2 regions of the Ruegeria sp. HKCCD4884 genome follow, and region 2 is predicted to be linked to the other one. Evidence: riboswitches for the same ligand, from Rfam matches in the RefSeq annotation. Region 2 holds a riboswitch; the other holds the start of a gene.
What was found. Region 2 has a riboswitch for cobalamin ahead of GS636_RS17635 (DUF1636 domain-containing protein). Riboswitches for the same ligand answer to the same signal wherever they lie in the genome.
Positions count from the first base shown of each region.

Region 1: another riboswitch for cobalamin. It lies ahead of GS636_RS18025 (DUF4198 domain-containing protein); the one in region 2 lies ahead of GS636_RS17635 (DUF1636 domain-containing protein).

Region 1 is NZ_WVRJ01000014.1:9,377-13,135, forward strand. Features, by position in the region: gene GS636_RS18015 (cobalt ABC transporter permease) at 1-399, opposite strand, end outside; gene cbiM (cobalt transporter CbiM) at 396-1,007, opposite strand; gene GS636_RS18025 (DUF4198 domain-containing protein) at 1,013-1,798, opposite strand; cobalamin riboswitch at 1,927-2,130, opposite strand; gene GS636_RS18030 (LacI family DNA-binding transcriptional regulator) at 2,348-3,505, shown strand; gene GS636_RS18035 (ABC transporter substrate-binding protein) at 3,502-3,759, shown strand, end outside.
Region 2 is NZ_WVRJ01000013.1:59,963-63,721, reverse strand. Features, by position in the region: gene GS636_RS17650 (iron ABC transporter permease) at 1-170, opposite strand, end outside; gene GS636_RS17645 (ABC transporter substrate-binding protein) at 172-1,122, opposite strand; gene GS636_RS17640 (ABC transporter ATP-binding protein) at 1,135-1,911, opposite strand; gene GS636_RS17635 (DUF1636 domain-containing protein) at 1,908-2,264, opposite strand; cobalamin riboswitch at 2,503-2,701, opposite strand; gene GS636_RS17630 (D-lyxose/D-mannose family sugar isomerase) at 2,801-3,466, opposite strand; gene GS636_RS17625 (carbohydrate kinase) at 3,482-3,759, opposite strand, start outside.

The DNA of each region.
Region 1 (3,759 bases), on a different contig from region 2:
GGTTAATGACGCGACAGTCGTCGCGGTGTCGTTTGCGTTTTCAACCTGCGTAACAGGTTTTACAAGCTCCGCATCCACGCCCAAAATCTCAGCCACTTCCTCGGCGGGCATGGTGACCTCGGCAAGATGACCGGCGCCCAGATCTGCTTTGAACGTGTGCGCGACAGGTTCGGTGGGGGTGTAGAGGAAGAAACCATCGGTATCTGTGACTGTTCGCCCCAGTTCAGCGCCATCGGGGCCGTAAACAACAACTTCTTGGTTTTCAGCCATGTCGCCGTTGGAAAAGCCCAATTCCCCTTCAATCGCGTCGCCTGCAGGAAAGACCCCGGCGATAACTTTATGGGCCAGCGCAGGAAGCGGGGTAAGCCATATCGCAACAACAAAAATTAGCTGTCTCATACGGGGGCACCCCTCAGAAAGAGTTCAGGCTTGACCTTGCGGGCCAATAGAATAGCAAAACCGGTAAGTACCGCTTCGATTGCCATGACGGGAATGTGTGCAAAAAAGACCAGTTTCGCGGCTGGTAGGAATTCGTCACCAGACAGAGCCAGAGAGACAGCGACAAGGGCCGTCGTGGCTGCAATCGAAAACGCTCCTCCGATGCCGCCCCAAACAGCGCCCTGCACCGGAGAGCCGCGTGCGATCAATCGGCCAAAGATCATCCATGTCAGCACCGCCGGAAGTGCGATGTTGACCGTGTTAATCCCAAGCACAGTCAAACCGCCAAAACCAAAAAACACGGCTTGAAGCAGCAAGCCAACAAACAGCGCAGGAAAAGCGGCCCAGCCAAGCAAAAGCCCAGCCAGACCGTTCATTATCAAATGCACAGAGGACGGGCCGATCGGCACATGGATCAGCGAGGCTACAAAAAAGCTGGCCGACAGGACGCCCGCGGTGGGAATGCGGTCGAGGTCCAGCGATTTCAGCCCTATGGCAATGCCGCCAGCCGCTGCGATTGCGCCGCCGATCACAACTGGGTTCGAGAGGGCTCCGTCCACGATGTGCATAGGGGTTACTCCAGATCCCAGGCGCGGATCCAGATCACAGCATCCTGGCTCAGTTCTTTGCCTTCATATTCGGTTTTTGGGCCCGAACCCAAAGCAGCAAAACCCCAGTAACCCGCTTTCGGTACACCAAAGGTGAAATAGCCGTTCTCATCTGAAATCGCGACCAATGCGCCGCCCGGCAGTGGGGATGCTGTGGCGTCTTTGGCACCGTTTCCCGCCAGATCGGGCTCGGCTGCCATGTATTCGATTTCGATCTCAGCACCGGCAACCGGTTCGCCTTCGCTCAGTACACGGCCGGTGAAGGTGGAACCTGCAATGACGTTATAGGGCTTGTTCAACGGCAGAATTTCGGTCGCCAGACCTTGCGGTTGATCCCAGTCGGTGGGCAGTTCATTGCGGTTCAGGTAAGCCTTAGTGATCTGCTGGATATAGATATCCTCGGATTCTTCGTAGTAAGGCGCAGGTACCGTCACCAGCACATAGTCGCCGGAACGTTTCACCGGGACCGAACCGAGAAAGGCTTTGGCGCTGTTCTCGGGGCCTTCGAATGTGGTTTCTTCCAATGTACCCAACAGATCGGTCTTTTCGCCGTTGTGGATCACATAGAATTCTTCTGGCTTTTCCAGGGTCATCACGTGCCCGGCTTCAAACGGATGCCAGAAGACCAACTTGACCGGAACGTCGCCCGGACGCTCGATCATGGTATCCTCGGTGTATTCCAGCAAGAAATGAGCCTGAGCCAGCGCGGGCAGCGCCGCAGTAGCGGCCGCGGCCAACAAAAAGTGTTTCACAAATACGTCCTTCTCACGTCGCGCCTTCCCCGGCACGCATTGGTTTTTGACATAGGGGAATGCGAAACTATCTGCCCCAACAGGCAAACAGATCCGGCGCACACCCCGTCGCCGATGATGAGCACCCTTTCCGAGGGCGCATGTTCGGCAGGTCTCCTGACTTGCGGGTCTTAACGCTAAACTGGCCTTCCCGGGTGTGACCCAGTGGCGTAATCAGTCTCGCTCGCCGCTTACAGTTGCGGGGGCAGTTGCAGAATTGGCCAAGAATGTGCCGCACTGCATTCCCTATTGCCTCCGGGTGACTCCCCGGAACCGAACATGGCGCGTTGATGACAGAAAAACTTGATCATGGTCAACTCCCGATTGCGGCATTGGGAGGGTCATCTGCGAATTCCAGAGGTGTTCCGCTTTAAACTCATCGGCTGCGGTGATGTCTAAGTGTTGGTGTTGTGACCTGTTCGTTGATTGGGAGTGATTGTCCGTCGCGGGGTGCTGGAATTAATTTTTTGATTGCCGAAACCGGTTTCGGAGCAGTTAAATGAAAGAATGATGGCGAATCCCGAATTGCAACAGCGACAAATCCGGTCCCAGCGCGCCGCGTCCGGTGGGCGGGTGAAGCTTGACGAATTGGCACATCACCTTGGCCTTTCGAAAAGCACCGTGTCGCGTGCATTGAACGGGTATTCCGACATTTCAGAATCAACGCGAAAGCGTGTTGAGGTGACGGCGCGCAAGATGGGGTATCGCCCGCTCAGCCATGCTCAGGCTATTCGAACAGGGCGCGTGCGTGCCATTGCCATGGTCATCAACAGTGAAGAACCGGACCGGCACAATCCGTTTTTTCAGGACTTTCTGGCAGGGGCTTGTGAAGCTGCAAGTGCGTCTGACTGGACGATGACAATTTCGACCGCGAAGTCGAAGCAGGACATGTTAAATGTTTTGGGCCGTTTGGTCGAAGAACGAAAGGCCGATGGATTTATCCTGCCGCGTACCGAAGTAGATGACGCGCGAGTTGGGTACCTCAGCGACCTGCAGGTGCCTTTCATCCTTTATGGTCGGACAGGATATGGTCGAACCGGCTATCAGGACGATACGTCGTGGTTTGATATTTCCGGTGAAAAAGCCATGAGCGGCGCGGTCGAACGTCTGGTCCGTTTTGGTCACAGCCGTATCGGGTTTGTCGGCAGTGATCCAAAGTTCAACTACAGCCACCTGCGTCGGGATGGCTATGTCGACGGGCTTAGGGCTGCAGGATTGCCAGTCGATCCCGAATTGATCCGCGAAGGGGCCCGCACCCGCGAAGAAGGGGCCGCTGAAGCGCGCGCTGTATTGCGTCTTCCTGTCCCGCCTACCGCGATAGTATTTGCGACAGACCAAGCGGCACTGGGAAGCTACTCTGTTTGCGCAGAATTTGGCCTTGAGATCGGGCGCGATGTCTCGGTTCTTGGATATGACGGGGTCCCGGAATGCCAATACGCCAGCCCCGGGCTGACGACGTTCAGCGTCGACTCCAAACGGGCAGGCGAACGCCTTGCAACGATGCTTATACGTCAGACCCGCGGGGAAGAACCCGCAACTTTGCGCGAGCTTAGCCAGGCGGTGCTGATCGAACGCGACTCTGACGGGCCGCCACTGCTGACGTCGAACGAGTTGGCGAAAAAAATCAAACAATCCATGGAAGACAATCGGGGAGGAAACCGACCATGAAACTTACACCAAAAGCAGCTAGGCTGATGCTCGGCTCTTCGTTGGCACTGGCGCTGACGGCCATGTCGGTACAGGCGGACACGATCCGTTTCTGGACGACCGAAGAGCAGCCCGAGCGTCTGGCGAAACAGCAGGAAATGGCTGACCAGTTCAAAGCTGAGACCGGTACAACCGTTGAGGTGATCCCTGTCACAGAAACGGATTTGGGCACCCGCGCAACCGCAGCCTTTGCCGCAGGTGACTTGCCAGATGTG
Region 2 (3,759 bases):
ACGATCCGGTGAAGCGGGGACATGTCGCCATCGATCAGGCCTGTTCCTAGACCAATCGCGGCGACCACGTCGCGCACAGGAATATTTGTTGTTCCATAAACGATGGACAGCAGCAAAAGGGCGATCAGAACGATCGCCCCCAGCAAGATCGAACGGCCCAAATGGGCCATATCAGTTGGTCTCCGGGTGCATTGCCTTGACCATCTTTTCGATGGCCTCAATGTTTGCCGGGCCGGGTGTCAGCTCTTCGTAGCGCAGGCCGATCCAGCGCTCGTTCTTGACTGCATCGGTTTGAGACATGACGGGATGATCTTTCAGGAACTGAAAGGTGTCTTCTGCACCGTTTCCTGTCTGATAGTCCAGCAGAACCAGGAATTCCGGGTTTGCAGCAGCCACGGTTTCCCACGACGTACGACCCCAGCTGGTGTCCATGTCATGGGTCACATTCTCTCCGCCTGCTGCGGCGATCATCGCGTCCGGTATCGCAAATTTACCAGCGGTAAACGGCGCATCTGCCGGCCCGTCCAGCAGGAAGACACGTGGTTTGGGCAGATCAGCTGTTTTGGCTTCGATAGCGGCCAGTTGGTCTTTCCAGCCCGAGACAAGCTCTTGCGCCTTGGCTTCGACGCCCATGACCTGACCCAAACGCAGAACGTCGCCAAACAGCAGGTCCATGCTGGCCTCTGGCCGATCTTTGTTCAGATGTACGCAGCTTTCGGTCAGAACCATGGTCTTGATGCCGAAGGGCGAAAGGGTGTCCGGAGTAACCTCGCCACCCGGCTGCATACCGTAATACCACCCTGCAAAGAACATGTCGGGTTCTACTGCGATGAGGTTCTCAACAGTAGGGTATTTTGGTGCAAGCTCTGGTATATCACCGCGCTGTGCATCAAAATCAGGGCTTGTCTTGTACCAGCCCGTGATGCCGGTCAGGCCCACGATCTTGTCTTGCAGACCCAATGCGAAGGCCATGTCGGTCATGTTCATGTCGTGGACAACGATCCGCTCGGGCGCGGTTTCAAAAACCAGCGGTTCGCCGCAATTGTCCACTGTGATGGCTTCTGCGACCGCGCCGCTTGCCAGGCCAGTGAACAGAGCCACAGGCCAAAGTTTCTGCATCATTGTAAGCTCCTGTTATGATGACAGTTTTCTTTTTCGGATATCCAGCGCAGGGATCATGCGGCCTTCATGCTGAAAGCATAGATAATCCACACCAAAGGTGTCGCGGACACGTTCTGAGGTCAGCACGTCGCTGACCGGGCCATAGCCCGTCAGGCGTGTGGATTTCATCAAAGCCACATGCGTGGCGAATTCCGGGATCATGACCAGATCGTGGACGATCATGACCACCGTGACGCCCAGCTCGGCCACCAAGGACAACATGTGCCCCTTGGCGTCTGGATCCAGGTGATTGGTCGGCTCGTCCAGAAACAACAAGGATGGGTTTTGTGCCAAAGCGCGCGCGATGTGAGCGCGCTGTCGCTCGCCACCCGATAGCTGGCTCATCGGCTTGCGGGAAAGATGAGACAATCCGGTTGTTTCCAGAACTCGATCAAGATCTACCTTATGCTCGGTTGCCGATTTATCCGCCTGAATCGGGATTTGCCCAAGCGCAACATAGTCTCGCAAACGCAACCGACCGTCTGGCATTTCTTGCTGGCCTACGACCGCGATGGTTCGGGCACGCTCATGCGCGGACAGGGTGCGCAAGCTTTTGCCTCTTATAAGCACATCACCCAGAGCAATACGTTCTATTCCGCAAAGCAACTTGAGCAGTGTTGTTTTTCCCGCGCCATTCGGTCCCGCAATTGCCAGAATCGAGCCCTCCTCCAAGCCGAAGGATACGTCCTGCAAAAGGACATCGCCGTTCAAAGCGTAATATTCGAGGCCTTCGACCGACAGAAAACTCATGACACCCTCTCCGTTGGAAGGGCTGGTATTCGCGACAAGGTCTTGGTGAATAACGCGGGCGGGCGTTCGGTAGCACTTGTCCAGCCATCGGAACTAAGGCGGTATTGTCCGGCAAATTCCGCCACTGCGTCCAGGTCCAGTTCCGTGTCGATGTCTCCAAACAGATACTGCGCCTTGCCCGGTGCCTGAAGGCCAATGGTGGTTGGTCGGGAACAGCCCGCCATGCAATCAACTGTTCGGATTGCAAATCCCTCGGGCAGTATTGGAGCTAACGCGCCAGTCACTTGATCGGTGGACATGGCACCAGAGCAGGTCGCGCACACAAGAATGAAATGATCAGCGGTTTTCGTCATTGCGTGTAGCGCTTACTGTGGGTTGGACAAAGAAGCAATGTTATAACGTAACGTAGCGCTGAATTAGTGGCACCGCGGGATGCCTCAGCGCAGTAGGTGTTGAAAAAGAAATTTTTGCTGTCAGTCACTCTTAACGCTGTCCGCTCCGCTTGAAACCAAGCGCGGACAGAAGGTGCCACCAATGTAAACACGCGAAAAACGTGCCATCAAAGCCTCCTTCCAGGACGCCCCGCCCCGGGTTGGTTTAACATCGGATGGCAGGTCTCCTGACTTGCGGGTCAAGGCTCGGCCCACCTTCCCAACCCTTTCGGGGTCAGTGGCGCAGTGGCGTCGCTCTCCGCTTACAGTTGCGGGGGCAGTCACGGACTTGGCAAAATACTGTGCCGCACCGTATTCCCATTTTCATCCCTTACGGAACCATCCCGCTCAGCTAGTCTCCTGGTGCTGGACTTGTCAAGCAAGAGAATGAGTGGCGTTTGACGAAATCACTTGGGCTCAGCCCAGTTGTCTGTCGGTTATTGTCAACCCGGTCTACGTCAGTAGTCGGAAACCAATAGGAAATCTGGCGCGGCATCTTCCTCGATCTTTGAAAATCGAGGGATCGGATCTTCGAACACATTATCCGTTCGATCATCATTCACAGTCGAAACCTCGCCGATAAGGCAATCACCGTGCTCGGCCCAGAACGCGTGCCAAACTCCGGGCATCAGGGTTACGCTTTGCCCTGGTTTCAGGCGTAGATGCTCACCTGGTTGCAACGTAACAGGGCAGGCATCGCTGGGCACTGTGACAGGCGTATGCCGGTCGATGCCACCTTCTGGGTCCGATGCATAGATCTCCATCACCAGATCGCCGCCGCCACGGTTGATGATGTCCTCTGCCTTGATGATGTGGCGATGCATCGGAGACAGTTGTTTGTCTTTCGAAATCAGCAATTTTTCTGCGTAAAGCATCCCGCGCCCAGACTGCAAATCATTCACTTCGCCGTTGCGCAGCGTGAAAAGAAACAGGCCCAGTTCATCGAACCGGCCCTGAGCGTAATCGGTGATGTCCCACCCCAACCCGCGGCTGCGGACCGTTTGCGCCACTGGGCTGCGCATCTGTTCGGGTGACCAGTCTGCAAAAGGCGGCAGTACAGCGCCAAAGGACTGGATGAACGCCTGCGCTTCGGATTTGATGCGATTTATGTCAGATCGTTTCATTGGTTTTTCCAAGAATTATAGCTCATGAGCCCAGGGGGGTTCCGCCCCGGCGCGAGATACGGTTACAGCGGCAACTTCGGCGCCCAGTTCCATGGCCGCGTGCAAAGCGCTAGAAGTTAAGTTGCGTACAGCGGGTTTTGTCAGATGCCCGGCGCGGCTGAGACCAGTGAGCACACCTGCATTGAACGTGTCCCCCGCACCGATCGTGTCCACGACCTGCACCGGTTTTACCGGCACCGTCACTTGCGATCCATCCGCCAGATACCCGTTCGCGCCGTCGCCGCCCCGGGTCA